4 regions of the Planococcus antarcticus DSM 14505 genome follow, and region 1 is predicted to be linked to each of the others. Evidence: riboswitches for the same ligand, from Rfam matches in the RefSeq annotation. Region 1 holds a riboswitch; each other region holds the start of a gene.
The links. A riboswitch is a leader RNA that binds a small molecule or an ion and turns the genes downstream of it on or off. The one in region 1 is predicted to bind thiamine pyrophosphate.
Positions count from the first base shown of each region.

Region 1 (3,762 bases):
TCTTTTCTCTTATCAGAGTATGGAGTAAGACAAAAAAATGGAGAATTATACCGCCACGAATATCGCCTCTACAGCTCACCGGATGAGCCAGAAAAATTTTATTTACGCAACCATTGTTGCCTGTCCTATCTCTTGCATGACGGGGATAAAAACCGCTGCTGCAGAACTTGTCCTCTACTATCAGAAGATCAACGACAAAAAGGTTGAATTCCCAATTATGGGTATTCAACCTTTTTACATCCAGTGATTTTCTATTCTATATATGAAAGAACTTCATCGACAATCTGAGTTCGACCAATTACTCCCCAACTCTTGTAAATCCAAAAGTCTGTTTCTTGGACGTTACCCTGCTGAACAGCAGGGAGGCCTTGCCATAAAGAACTTTCTTTAATAGTCCCCATATTGTCCGGACCACCAGAAGAATCAACTTGCAGGAAAATATAATCTGTATTTATTTCTGGAATCACTTCCAACGATAAGTCTTTTCGTTCTAGCGGATCTGTTAAATCAGACGGTTCAAACCCTAAATCGTTGTAAAGCAATGTGTTCATTGGATGTCCCGATTCTGCATATAACTGAATGGCATCTTTTCGGATTCTAAGAAAGGCGAGGCCCTTGTTTTCAAGTCCACTGATTTGTTCCTTCCCATCCACTACTTTCTGGTCTAACTCTTTTATTTTTTGTTCTGCAAGTTCTATTTTCCCATAAATTTCTGCGATTTTCAAGAAATCCTCCTGCCAGAAATTCGGGTCATTTGAGGCTTCGGGATCCTCTGTACCTAAGACAATAGTAGGTGCAATCTTAGCGAGGTCATCATACACCTCTGAAGCAAGGTAATCATCAATGATGATTAAATCCGGAGATAAAGATAGTATTTTCTCCAAGTCAATAGAAGCTTGATTACCTACTATTTCAACCCCCTCTAATTGATCAGCAAGATACGGTATATATCCTCCTCCATATTGCTCTTCACCAGTTACTGCATAGGGTTTTTCTTCTAGAGCAAGAATATGATCCGTGAACGATGGACGTAAGGATAAAACTCGATCCAATTTTTCAGGAATTTCTGTTTCTCCATATAAATGCTCTATTATGCGTTTATCCTGAGCATTTGTATCTCCATTTGATGAAGAAGCTTCATCTGTGGATCTATTCTCACTACCGCATGCAGCTAAAAATACTAAGATTGTTAACATAGCGATTATGAATGGTACTATATTTTTTGTCATTATATATTCCTCCAGTTGAAAAATTTTTTATTCTTTGATAATGATAATCAATATCAAATATAAAAGCAAGGGTTATTTTTTTTATTTATCTTTCTGAATTAATTAGAAGCAGTGTTGCAAACATTGAATTTGTACCACTGCTTTTTTATGTCTCACCTTCGATGATTCAAAGCGTTCGTAAAAGTGGCAAAACACTTTTCGAACGTCCTTCTCGTACACCATGTTTATGGACAGAAACAAACGGTGGCTAGAGGGGCCGCTACCTGTGAATTAGGTAGTTCGTCTATCAAACTTTCCGATATTCTTTGACTCAATGGCTTCGAAGGATTTTCACACTATACTACAAGCTGTAAGCTCATAAGAAATTACAGAATATCAAATTTGCTACTTACGAATATTCCTTTGTCATGTTAGTCTGTCAACACACAAATCGCCGGCGCATCCACCGGCTAGGCAACGAGCTTGCGCAAGAGCAATCGTCTTTGCTCTACCCAAAGCGATTAAAGCGACTCTTAACAGCTAGCTCTTTCTCAACCAATCTCTAACCGCTTCAGAACCCAACCCAAACTTCCACACGGCCCCTCTTTCCAAATCTCCCTCTTTACTTCCTCGGCCACTTCCTCTACACTAAACCCATCGGGAACAACCCGAACACAAAAACCGCATACCGTTTTCTGCACTAGGGGTGCCCACTTTGGCTGAGATGCAAGCGCAAGCTTCGATCCCTCAAAACTCGATCAGGATAATACCTGCGTGAGGAAGTGCGGCGCATTTCTGAAATAATTCCTTTAATTATTTGTGGACAATGGCTGCATCTTCACGGATGCGGTCTTTTTTGTGCAAATTTTAAGGAGGAATTAGAACATGGAACCATTGCAATGCGGTACGAGTCCAATTGTCGGATTTCGCTTTTCACTGCATCCGATGACTAGTGATTTTATCAAAGTAATCAAAGGGGCGTTAAACGACACCGACACCTCGAACGTTTGGATGCATACGGACGATGTCTCGACAGTTATACGTGGTAAGCAAATTCATGTCTTCAATGTCGCTAAAGCATTAGCTTTACACACAGCGAAAACAGGCGAACATGTAGCCTTGTCTGGCACTTTTTCAATTGGCTGTCCTGGTGATTCAACGGGAGACGTCTTTTTAGAAAAGGACGACGTGCTATTGAACACAGATAGCACGAAGCAATACATCTCTTCTCAGTTTGCGCTATACCCGATGAACAATCCGGATTACATGGCAGTTATCTACCGTGAAGTCGACCGCGCTAAACAACTTGGCCTTTTCAATGACTCGATGCATTACGCTAGCGGCATTCACGGCGATATCCACGAGGTATTCGCTTTTTACGAAGAAGCATTTACTAACGCTTGCTCTGATGAACATCGCCATTTGGTGATGACGGTGTCCATGAGCATTAACAGCCCGTCTCACGGAGGTGCGTAATTTGCTGAAATCGTGGAAATTAAAAGAAGTGGTCTTGATGTCGTTATTTGCGGTCGTTTTCGGCATTGTCTATTTATTGTTTGTCCATGCAGCGAATATTTGGGCAGCTGTAATTGGTCCACTCGCTTATGAATGGATGTTCGGCATTTGGTTTATTGTGTCGATCATCTGCATGTATATCATCCGGAAGCCGGGAGCTGCTTTTCTTTCTGAAACGATGGCTGCGGCAATCGAAGTCCTCATTGGCAATGCGGTCGGTCCCCGTCTTATTTTGTCTGGTGTCATTCAAGGGCTCGGCGCTGAAGCGGCATTTGCGTTAACCGGCTATAAGCATTTCAATATTTTGGTGCTTATGCTTGCAGGAATCGGATCAGCCGTTTTTAGCTTTGTTTACGGGTACTTCATTTCTGGTTATGCGGCACTGGATCCGTCGTTCGTCGCGTTAATGTTTACGATCCGTGTTCTTAGTGGTGCAATTATTGCGGGAATCGGCGGGAAGTATATCGGAGACGCCTTGCTTGCGACCGGATCACTCCGCGGTTACGCCATTGCGCGTACGAAAAAAGGTGATGCTAATGCATGAAGAGATTTTCTCTTTAAAAGGGCTGTCGTTCCGCTTTCCTGAAGATGAAGAAAAAACCTTAAGGGACCTTTCCTTTTCGGTTTCCCGAGGAGAAAAACTAGTCATCTCAGGACCAAGTGGCTGCGGCAAAAGCACGTTATTGTATTTACTAAATCGCTTGTATCCCGATAATTGCGACGGCTCTATCGATGGTGAGATTCTGTTATTTGGGAAATCTGCCAGTGATTACGCACCTGGTGAAATCAATCACCGCGTTGCGACGGTCTTTCAAGATCCCGATTCGCAGTTTTGCATGCCGACGGTTGAAGAAGAGTTGGCTTTTACGTTGGAAAATTTGCATACACCGTTTGAAGAAATGGACCCTCGTATTGAAGTGGTTTTGGAACTGACTAGCCTTACGCATCTACGAAAGGCCGTTATTCAGTCTTTGTCCGGAGGAATAAAACAACGCATCGCAACCGCTTGTGCGTTAATCATGAACCCGGAAGTATTATT
Region 1 is NZ_CP016534.2:2,080,603-2,084,364, forward strand. Features, by position in the region: gene BBH88_RS10420 (hypothetical protein) at 1-207, shown strand, start outside; gene BBH88_RS10425 (ABC transporter substrate-binding protein) at 252-1,229, opposite strand; TPP riboswitch at 1,901-2,006, shown strand; gene BBH88_RS10430 (YkoF family thiamine/hydroxymethylpyrimidine-binding protein) at 2,094-2,684, shown strand; gene BBH88_RS10435 (ECF transporter S component) at 2,686-3,267, shown strand; gene BBH88_RS10440 (ABC transporter ATP-binding protein) at 3,260-3,762, shown strand, end outside.

Region 2 (3,762 bases), 1.2 Mb from region 1:
GCATGAAATGATAATAGAAAGATGCTTATTTTCAATTAATGAAACTTATCAGTCATTAAGAACGTATCAATCTTAAAGCTTTGAGTTATTCAACTAATGGAGTATTTTATTGAGTAAAAGTTGGGTTTTATAGCGAAATGTTATTAGAAAGGAGCGGGAATATTGAAGAGAATTCTGTTGGTAGGGATTTTATTTGGAACGATCGTGCTTGCTGGGTGTAGCGGCATTTCAAAATACGATGATAATGAAGCAGCGGCGATTGTAAAAGGTCAAGAGATTACAGTAGGTGATTTGCGTTTTTTATATCCTGATGATACTGCGTTAGATTATCTGGATTCAGCAATAGGGGTAGAATTGATAAAACAAGAGGTCAAGGAAATGAACCTTGATGTTTCTACCAATTTAAGTGATGAAAAAAACCGGGATGAATTTGAAAAGCTTCCTCTTGAAAATACAAAAGACGAAGGTGGAAAGCAAATTCGTAAGTATGCCATAGTTCAAGCTAAAAAACTAGATATGACACCAGAAGACTTCCAAAAAGAATACGCTAAAAAAATTAATGAACAAAATGCTTATATCAATGCGTACCTTGAGGAGAAATTAGGAGGAGGAGATGTTAATGATTCAAAATGGATGGATGAATTTGGTGAAGAATATCATAAACTACTAGAAAAACTAATAGATGAAAATAAAGATGAAATAAAAGTGTTAATTGATTAATATTTTAAGAATCAAAAGCGATTGTTGGGCAATTCGCATCAACTAACGAAGATAATAGATAAAGTGTATGGATGAGCGACAAGGTCTATTTCCGTGCCTTTTTATCTCTATTATTCTTTTATTAATAATTTCATTTACCAATACGTATTCTGTAAGAAGTTGTAGTGGCTACTAAATAAAACACACGATTCTTTCTACGGACATCAAGAGGTATTTTATAAAAGCTGTAGAATTATCAGAAACTATGCTATAGTGATTTCGAAAACATAAATAAAAACACCACTGGGGGAGCCGGATATCGGCTGAGACAAGCATTAGCTTGGACCCTTTGAACCTGATCTGGATCATACCAGCGGAGGGAAGTGGCGACCGTTTGCTATTTTCTTATCGACTGCATACGCCGCTTCCCTTTACTGGGAAGCGGCGTTTTTATTTTGTACAAGAAAAGTGAAAGTGCCTGTTTAGCTCTGACAGGTGTAAGACGCTCTGGCGAAGTGGCATGTTTTCAGCCGCACAGCCAGAGTGACTTACATCCCGAAGAGCTAGGCACTGCAACTGGACAATAAAGAAAAGTGGAAGTGCCTGTTTAGCTCTGACAGGTGTAAGACGCTCTGGTGAAGTGGCATGTTTTCAGCCGCACAGCCAGAGTGACTTACATCCAGAAGAGCTGGGCACTGCAACTGGACAATGAAGAAAAGTGAAAGTGCCTGTTTAGCTCTGAAACTGAAGACCAGAGTGGCTTACATCCCAAAGAGCTAGGCACTGCACTAAACCAAAAAAGGAGATGGAGAAATGACATTTTGTAAAGAAGTGAGAAAAGAGTGCAACAGCTTATGGCAAGCAAGTTTTGACCACCCGTTCGTTAAAGGAATTGAAGATGGGACGTTGCCAGTCGATATATTCCGTTTTTATGTCATGCAAGACGCTTATTACTTATCACATTTTGCGAAAATACAGGCGCTAGGAGCGTCTAAGGCAAAAGATTTAGAAACCACACAACGTTTTGCGATTCATGCAGCTCATACGTGCAGTGCTGAGTTATCTTTGCATGAGTCATTTATGGAGCTACTTGATGTGACAGAAGAAGAGTGGGCTGCGTTCGAGCCTTCTCCAACAGCCTATGCTTATGTGAACCATATGTACCGCGCATCACAAGGTGAATTGGCAGACGTACTGGCAGCTATTTTACCTTGTTACTGGCTGTATTATGAAATTGGGGAACGTTTAAAGGATGCCAAACCCGATCATTCGATTTACGATCGCTGGATTGAAACTTACGGTTCCGAGGAGTTTGGGGAACTTGTCAACGAACAAATTTCACGCATGAATCGGTTAGCAGAAAGATTGCCAGAAGCGCGCCGTAAAGAGCTAAAAGATCATTTCCGGAAAAGTAGTTATTATGAATTGAATTTTTGGGATCAGGCATGGAGAAAAGAATCCTGGTCTGTAGATTCCACCGATAAAGTGGGTGTCTAACATGTTCCAACAAATAAAACAAAAAAATCCGCTTGTTCATTGCATCACGAATCACGTAGTATCGAATTTTCAAGCCAACGGTCTATTGGCAATTGGCGCTTCTCCAATAATGGGAGAAGCGCCTGAAGAAGCAGCAGAACTTGCTGCATTAGCCCAGGCAGTCTCATTGAATATGGGAACTCTGCACACAGAGTCGCTAAAAAGTATGCTAATTGCTGGAAAGACGGCTAGCAAACTGGGGATTCCTGTAGTTCTGGATCCTGTTGGAGCAGGAGCAAGCAACTTCCGAATCAAGGCTGTTCGAGAAATTCTGGAGACAGTTGACGTCAGCGTCCTTCGCTGCAATGCAGGAGAGCTTGCAGCTGTAGCCGGTAAAGACTGGCAGTCTAAAGGCGTTGATGCCGGAGAAGGGACCCTAGACGTCAAAGAGCTCGCTATCTCTACTGCTAAACAATTGGGTTTGCTTGTAGTAGTTACTGGAAAAATAGATATTGTCACAGACGGAAGATCTGTTATTGAAATTCCTTTTGGAGATCCGATCATGGCTTCGATTACAGGGACGGGATGTTTACTAAGTAGTGTTGTTGCTGCAGGTCTTGCTGTTGAGTCTGGAAATCCGTTGAAGATAGTGAGCGACATTCTACGCTTTTATGCGATTGCTGGTGAACAGGCTAGTCAAACCGCTATACTTCCTGGTGATTTTCAAGTTGCTTTCATCAATAGGCTAGCAAGTTTGACGGATAGCGAAGTAGCCGAGCGAATTTATTCACAGGAGAGAGTGCTATGAAAAAAACACCACAAACTTTAACAATTGCCGGATCAGATTCTGGAGGAGGCGCTGGCATTCAAGCTGATCTAAAAACTTTTCAAGAACTGGACGTCTATGGCACCTCTGTTATTACTGCCGTGACTGCCCAAAATACGACGGGCGTCTCCGCCATTTATCCAATGTCACCACAGGCAGTACAAATGCAATTAGGGGCAGTGGGTAGCGATTTTGAATTAGCTGCTTTAAAAACAGGAATGCTTTTTAATTCGGAGATTATTAAAGAAGCCGTTGCAGCGATTCGGAAATTTGGGTGGGAAAATATCGTCGTGGATCCGGTTATGATGGCTAAAGGCGGTGCGGATTTGTTGCAGCAAGAAGCAGTCGATGCGCTGAAAACTCAACTGTTGCCACTGGCTTTACTAGTTACCCCGAACATTCCGGAGGCAGAAGCTTTGACGGGCATCACCATTACAAGCGCCGCTAGCCGTCGATATGCAGCTGAGCAGATTTTGGGACTAGGCGCAAAAGCGGTCGTCATTAAAGGTGGGCATGCGGTTAATGCAGAATACGCAGAAGATTATTTTCTGCAGACAAACGGAGAATCGGTCTTATACCGTTCAGTTCGAATTGTCACTGATCAAACGCATGGCACGGGTTGTACATTTGCAGCGGCCGTGACAGCAGAGCTGGCTAAGGGACAGCAACTAAAAGATGCCATTTTCACAGCAAAGCAATTTATCCAAGCTGCGCTTAGTGAACCATTAAATATCGGCAAAGGTCATGGGCCCACTAACCAC
Region 2 is NZ_CP016534.2:3,312,874-3,316,635, reverse strand. Features, by position in the region: partial or broken gene BBH88_RS19705 (IS1595 family transposase) at 1-76, shown strand, start outside; gene BBH88_RS16280 (hypothetical protein) at 163-720, shown strand; TPP riboswitch at 995-1,098, shown strand; gene tenA (thiaminase II) at 1,513-2,196, shown strand; gene thiM (hydroxyethylthiazole kinase) at 2,198-2,983, shown strand; gene thiD (bifunctional hydroxymethylpyrimidine kinase/phosphomethylpyrimidine kinase) at 2,980-3,762, shown strand, end outside.
Region 2: it holds a riboswitch for thiamine pyrophosphate, as region 1 does, so the genes downstream of both, tenA (thiaminase II) here and BBH88_RS10430 (YkoF family thiamine/hydroxymethylpyrimidine-binding protein) in region 1, are expected to answer to the same signal.

Region 3 (3,762 bases), 1.3 Mb from region 1:
TACTACTACACTGTCACTTAAAAAATCGCCTTCATTCGTAGCGATCCCAGTAATTTTTCCGTTTGAAAAATGAAAGGAATGAACTTCTACATATTCTTTAATTACAGATCCGAGTGCTGATGCAGATTTTAAAAACCCCAAAGCCAGCTGATGGGCTGCTACTTGGCCATCTTTTTCGAGATACATTGCACCAATTATCTCACTAGACAATGCTGGCTCTCTTTTTCTTACTTCCTCGCCGGTGAGCCATTCTGCTAGCTCGCCGTTCTGTCTATGGGCCTCAATGATCCGATGGTATTCCTGTTGCTCATCATCAGTTAAGGCGAGTCTCAGCATTCCCTTATTCACAAGTTCAATATCAATTCCGCTCGCCATTTTCAGTTCATCCGCTAAGTTACTAAACATCGTCCTGCTCGCCCTAGCCAATTGAAAAAGTGGACCCTTTCCATCCAGCTCCGCTTGGGCGCCCAGCATCCCTGCTGCAGCTCCGGATGCTTTACTTACAAGCCTGTCTTTTTCCAGCAATAAGACTTCCATCCCTCTTTTCGCCAAATTATATGCTATTGCCCCGCCATTGACGCCGCCGCCGACTACAATGGCATCATAAGTTTTATTCATTAAAATCCTCCTTTAACCGCTTAAGTAAAAAACGTTAGCTAGACAAATAGGACCGATATTGCTGTACCGTCTCAAAGGGGTCTTTTGCTTCTAATATCCCTGACATTATAGCGACTCCTTGTGTTCCTGCTTTGATAACATCTTTAATATTCGCCGGCATTATTCCACCAATCGCAATGACTGGGATTGAAACTGATTCAGAAACGGACCTTAACTGATCTATCCCTTTTGGACGTAGCCCTGGTTTTGATTGAGTCGAATACACATGGCCAAAAATTAGATAATCCGCTCCTTGTTGCTCGGCCATTTGAGCTTCTTCAATAGAATGAACGGAACAGCCAACTGTTAAATTCGAAAATTTTCTTTTTACAATTTCGACAGGTAGCGAATGATAGGCTAATTGAACTCCTTTTGCATTTGAAACATAGGCAACATCCGCCCTGTCATTAATCACTATTTTTGAAAGAGGAACTTGTTGATCTATTAAAAGCTCGACCATTTTATATATTTCTTTTGCTGTTTTCGTTTTTTCACGAAGATGTATGCAATCGATGTAAGGATGAATCCTACCGACAATATCTGCTAATAGTTCCGGCTTTTGCTTTCCTGTTGAAATAATATGCAGCTTATTATTCTCCATATATTTACTCCTCCAATCTAAATCCTTAAGCATAAAAAACCACTCCAGCGACGGAGTGGTTTTGACTATATCTTATGTGTTGATACAACATATAGTGACCACTTCCCTACGCTAGTTTCAACTAGATCAGGTTCAAAGGGTCCGGATTTCTCCGTCTCAGTCTTAAAAGACTCCCCCAGTGTTTTATATTCAGTTTTTTCAAAATATCTAAAGTAAGCGTAACATCTCCTGTGATATTTATCCAGTTCGTAGTAAACTACCCGCTACATAACGCCATCGCCGGTTGTTTGAAGTGGGGGCTTCTCGACTGTTGTTTTTAGTAGCCAACGAAAACAGTCGAATCTTTTGGCCATCTGCAATTCCTGGTCAGGATAGAGACGGAATTTACAGGCTCTGTGGATCACATCCATTCAACTAGCTTCTGTTTCTCGATTCATGTTCATCTGGAAAACGAATTTCATTTTTGACAAACGCCAACCGACATCCATATCTCCTATACCGTTGGACTTTAACCAGAGTATACATGAAAAAGAATACGCTTTTCAGAAAATGTTAAATAGTAAAAAAGAACATTTACTGTCTATCCTTTCTGATGATCCTTGTATAATTTGCGGTGATAACTAGCTTCATTTTATACAGTCCAATCGGTTTCAAAGTCGTATGCTGAATATACCACTAACCCTCTGCATCCGAACAAATCTATAATACCTCCATCTTTTTACACAGATGCACCTACTAATTCGGATTATCTTTGCACGATTGCGTCGCCTACAATACTTTTCTCAATTCCTTTTCTCCGAGAACGAGAGACAAAATCCTTATGCCAATTTTCTTAATTATTTACTTGCACTTCGCTAACTTGTCAAATTCCTTTGTCCAACTCGGACCACCCACTTGTTGATAAGTTCCGCTCAGAAGATATGCTTTATCTGACTTTTTTTTGAGTCTACTGCTTGAATTTAAGAACCTTCATTCCCTACTTCTATTCCAAAAAAACGAAGAATTTAGTGTATAAAGGTCTATCAATTTTAAAATATGTAAATAAAAATAAGAATAGTGGGTATATAAGGTCTATGTCTATTAAATGCTAATGGATATTAAGGCACGATTTAGACAAATAGAAAAAATTTCGACATGAAGATGGTTGTATTGATTATTTCAAAGAATGTTAAAAATCATATAACAAGACGAACAGCAAGGCATTTCTTTTTACCATGATGAGTTACCTGCTGTGCGAATATCGTGTCTTACAAACACCATCTATTGGGATTTCGAAAAGTTTTTATGAGAATCAAAAGTAGAGGTGAGCGGGGGCTTAGGAACCGCCTACTAGCAGTTCGCATTTTTTATCATTCAAGAAGTTTTCTAGTGAAACACAGCCGTTTCAAAAGCACTATCGAGAGAAAAGGCTTTTAAAAGCTTGCTGCATGAAATTTATGTGGTAGAAAGACTGAATACTGTAGAGGGGGCAAAAAACTGCGTATCGCCAAAGAAATATTCATTTCTTGACAGCATTATTACCCTTTTTAAAAAAGGCAGCGATTATTTGATCAAGCGATAAAAAGCATAAACCACAAGCCGCTTTTTTATGCGGATGAAGTAAAAAATATTATCGAATGTTGTAATTCCATTACCTAAAAATATGTCAATCGAAAGGAATTTAACTCAATGAACACGACATTAGAAAAGAAATATATCCCATTAGCAGACTATTTTTCAACATCAACAAACCCGACTATTACATTACATTTTACTGAAATCGAAAAGATTATGGGGCAAAATCTCCCTCATAGTGCTTACCTCAATCACAGCTGGTGGAAAAAGACGAAAGCACCCGCTAAGCATTTTCAGGCCTGGACAGATGCAGGCTACACCGTCAATCACGTTGAACCTAATCGCTATGTCATTTTTGAGAGGATAGATCTTTTGAATAAAAAAGAAGCAATCAAAAACAATGAAGACATCTTACTCATACGCTCTGCCGGACACGGTGATGCCCGTTTTCTCGCAGATTTACAGAAAAGCATCGAAGGAGAATCAGACTTTTTACTGTACGGAAAAGAGGAGCGCGCACTGTCGACACAAAAAGTGAGAAAGCAAATTATTGAGTGGAAGCAAAGCGGCCATTCGATCATCTTTCTTGCTATTCTAAATGGACAGCACGTTGGCTACTTGATGGTCAAGGGCAATGATGCCAAACGAGCCACGCATCGCGCTGAACTGCGCCTTGCCATTCAAGCAAATTCGCAAGGCAAAGGAATCGCATCCTCGCTTCTTCAGAAAGCAGAGGAATGGGCAATCACAAAAGCCATCAGTAGACTTGAACTCACTGTTTTAGAGGCAAATGTTCCAGCTCGAACGCTTTACGAAAAAAATGGTTACGAATCAGAAGGCATTCGCAGAAACTCCATGATCATTCACAACGAACCGCAAAATGAAATTTACATGGCCAAGATGTTGGCTTACTAAAGAAGGGCAAACGCTTGGTACCATGCGTTTGCCCT
Region 3 is NZ_CP016534.2:3,408,329-3,412,090, forward strand. Features, by position in the region: gene thiO (glycine oxidase ThiO) at 1-618, opposite strand, end outside; gene tenI (thiazole tautomerase TenI) at 653-1,258, opposite strand; TPP riboswitch at 1,345-1,445, opposite strand; gene BBH88_RS20055 (helix-turn-helix domain-containing protein) at 1,522-1,668, opposite strand; gene BBH88_RS16770 (GNAT family N-acetyltransferase) at 2,927-3,727, shown strand.
Region 3: it holds a riboswitch for thiamine pyrophosphate, as region 1 does, so the genes downstream of both, tenI (thiazole tautomerase TenI) here and BBH88_RS10430 (YkoF family thiamine/hydroxymethylpyrimidine-binding protein) in region 1, are expected to answer to the same signal.

Region 4 (3,762 bases), 1.0 Mb from region 1:
GGCACTGCAACCGGACACCAGGTGGCTTATGACCCTAGAATCTGGGTGCCGGAGTCTGGACGATAAGAAAAGCGAAAGCGCCCGAAGAGTCGATATTGCTTTCTTGATCTAAAAAAACATAAAAAAACGTTCCGGCATATTTTATGCCGGAACGTTTTTTTACTTAGCGTTTTTTCCCACGAGTAGTAGGTTGTTTATCAACTGATTGTCCAGTCTTGCCTTGTTTTCTTTTATTTAACACTTTGCGGATAATCGGGTATGCGATAGGACCATATTTTATCGCGGATTTCAATAATCTTCCAATTGCCATTTGAATCTCTCCATTCATAGGGGTGATAAGTATCATTTTCCCGAATTCTTCATAATGCAAACCTTTCACTCAGATTGCGCATGGGCCAGCAGGATCTCTTTGTACGAATGGACACTTGAAATTAACACATATTCAGCGTTGCCATGCCAATCATCGCCGCTTGGACCGAATTCGATAGCACCTTCGCCTCCAGTGACAGCTGCATAATATCGGGTATCTGCGGCACCGTGTTGACCGAATAAAATAGGTTCCTGCTCGGTCGTTTCCAGAATTGCTTTCTGTAGGCTTTGGATAAATGGATTTTCTTTAGTTGTTGTCAGAGCAGGCGTAGAACCCGAAGCCTTGTAATCCATATCGAGATGTAAGGTGTCAGCCAAGTCTACTAGCTGGCGGACGATTTCATCTTTGTCCTGTCCCGGCATAAAGCGGATATCATAGGACATTTCGCAAATTTCAGGAACCACATTGTAGCGTTCTCCCGCTTTGATGATGGGCAGGTTGACGGAAGGTTGCTCGTAATATTCCGTTGATTCTTTTCGGAACGGCAGATCAGCGATAGCCATATGGAATTTCATCGCAGACTCAATAGCATTGATACCTTCCCACGGCCGGCTGCCATGGGCGGGTTTGCCTTTGAACGTCATATCCATTCGCAGGATGCCTTTGGATTGCAGTCCTACTTTCAATCCGGTAGGCTCGCCGCAAATGACGAAGTCTCCATGGAAGCCTTGTTCGACAAGCCATTTGGACGTGTTGCGACCGCCAATTTCTTCATCGGTAACGATATGAAGCTGTACGATGCGGTTGGAGCTTGAACTGTCGAGTTCGACAAAGGCCTGCATCATCGCGGCAACACCTGCTTTCATATCTGCGGAGCCGCGGCCATAGAGGCGGTCCTGTTCCTCCATTGGCACAAACTGTTCTTCGTGGCCCGGAACCACATCGACATGACCATTCCAGACAATGGTCTCAGTGCCTTGTCCTTTGGCTGCTGTCAGCATCATATAGCCTTTATTGTCGTGAACAGTGACGGTCTCGCCTTTAGCCTTTAGCCAATCTGCACAAAAAAGAAGAGCTTCATTGGCTCCTTCCTTTGTATCGCTTTGAATTTTAATCAGTTCTTTTAACAGTTTAATCATTTTTTTGGCAAGCCCAAAATCACGGCTGCCTTCACCACCTTTCAAATATCTTCGTTATTCAAGTCTTTACCCTATGAATCTATCTTAAAACAGCCTTGCATTAAAAGGGAGGTTTGTGTACAATACAGGGGAAAGTCAAATATCTGTATACACCACAAGGGGAGCTTTTGCTGAGAGTGAACATTCGTTCTTACCCTTTGAACCTGTAAGTTAACACTTGCGCAGGGATGTGGATGGAAACCGGCCCTTACAACGGCGCCAGGCTCTGTCCTGGCGTCGTTTTTAATATGGTTTTATTCACGGCCCTTCTGGTGATGTGCACAACACATAAGGAGGAAGTCATGAGAAATAAAAAAGTGTTATTAATGATGGAAATCGCTATTTTCGCCGCTCTTGGATTTGTTTTGGATTTTATTTCTTTCCGCATGCCACAAGGTGGTTCTGTGAGTCTTGTGATGATTCCAATTGTTTTAATCGCCTTTAGAAGAGGTGTCGGTGCAGGAGTTCTGACCGGAATTTTGGTGGGGCTGTTGCAGATCGTTTCTGGCATTATTTCCGTGACTCCATTGTCGTTTGGATTCGTTGTTATGCAGGTCCTATTGGATTATATTTTGGCGTATGCAGTTGTGGGGCTTGCTGGCGTTATGCGAGCAAAATATATGCAGCATGCGCAAGCCAAGCAAACCGGAAAGATGCTAACGGCTATAGTAGCGGGAGTACTGATTGCTTCTGCGCTCCGCTATCTCGTCCATGTCATTACAGGCATTCTGTTCTTCGGTATGTTTGCTGAAGGCAATGTCGTCATCTACTCGGTCATCTATAATGCGACTTACATGATACCGGTATTCTTGCTGGCTGCTTTTGTCTGTGCTGCGCTTTTTTCGGCCGCACCAAAATTGGTGGATGCAGAAGCTTAAACTCTAGAAGGCTGTCCTTTGGCAGTCTTCTTTTCTATGCTTAGATCCAGCAGTTGTTAAATCTGGAGAAGAGCCTCACTTATAATTTTGTGGTATAATTCTTGAATAGAAAAGCTTGAAAGAAGGGTAATTGATGATAGCAACTACTGAAAAAGATATTGAAATGTTAAAAAAAGCCGGCCAAATGGTGGCCGAAATTCGGGAAACGATGAAAGCTGCAACCAAAGCGGGAGTCACCACCAAGGAAATTGACGAATTGGGTGGTAAATTATTCGAGGAGCTGGGCGGTGTTTCGGGTCCAAAATCAGAATACGATTTTCCTGGATTTACATGCATCAGTGTTAATGAAGAAGTAGCTCATGGCATTCCAGGTGACCGCGTGATCAAGGACGGAGACATTGTCAATATTGATGTATCAGGATCGTATGAAGGATTTTTCTCCGACACCGGAATTTCATTTGTCGTAGGTGAAGGACATGCAGATAAGGAAAAAATCTGTGAAGCCGCTGCTTCAGCTTTTGACCGTGCGATGACGAAAGTCAAAGCCGGTGCAAAACTAAACCAAATCGGTAAAGCAGTCGAACGCGAAGCGAAAGAACAAGGTTTATTCGTCATTAAGAATCTGACCGGGCATGGCATCGGTAAATCATTGCATGAAGCCCCTCAGCATATTTTAAATTACTACGACGCGTGGGAGACGACTATTCTTAAAGAAGGCATGGTTCTTGCGGTAGAGCCGTTTATTTCACAAAAGGCAGAGCACATCGTAGAGTCAGGCGATGGCTGGACATTCATCACGCCGGACCAATCCTTAGTAGCGCAGATTGAGCATACTGTACTTGTTACAAAAGGTGAACCAATCTTGCTGACCAAACTGGAAAAATAAAAAACCGCATACGTTAAGCATTAAAGAGATCCAGTTCAAACGACTGGATCTCTTTTTCTTATTTATTTCACGAGAGAAGTTCTACGGCACAAAAAAACTGTGGACATACTCGTTCTAATCGAGCCGTCCACAGCATTATTGAACTATCGGTGAAGTTCTTTTCTTTATTAATAAAATACCGGTTAATATGACGCCGCTAAGGAAAAGGGAAGCTGTTGTCACTAGCATTTCGTCTGTTCCGTGCTTGACGGCAATCCCAATGAACGCCCAAATGAAAACCAATGCAAAAGGAATGTCCGCGTGGTGAAAGCGAATATGCAAAGCAAGCGCAGTCGCTACTGTTAGCATGATCACTGTCCAAAGTTGGTCACTGAGTCCCCAGCCGCTCCAATTATAATAAGTTAGAACGAAACTGATGTTGGCGATGGTGGCCACGCTGATCCAGCCCATGTTAACCGAAATTGGCAGCCGTTCAGTGAACGTTCTTTCCGAATTTCCGTATTGTAGATA
Region 4 is NZ_CP016534.2:1,034,904-1,038,665, forward strand. Features, by position in the region: gene BBH88_RS19370 (hypothetical protein) at 164-310, opposite strand; gene BBH88_RS05080 (M20 family metallopeptidase) at 376-1,449, opposite strand; TPP riboswitch at 1,597-1,694, shown strand; gene thiT (energy-coupled thiamine transporter ThiT) at 1,791-2,366, shown strand; gene map (type I methionyl aminopeptidase) at 2,500-3,252, shown strand; gene BBH88_RS05095 (TspO/MBR family protein) at 3,388-3,762, opposite strand, start outside.
Region 4: it holds a riboswitch for thiamine pyrophosphate, as region 1 does, so the genes downstream of both, thiT (energy-coupled thiamine transporter ThiT) here and BBH88_RS10430 (YkoF family thiamine/hydroxymethylpyrimidine-binding protein) in region 1, are expected to answer to the same signal.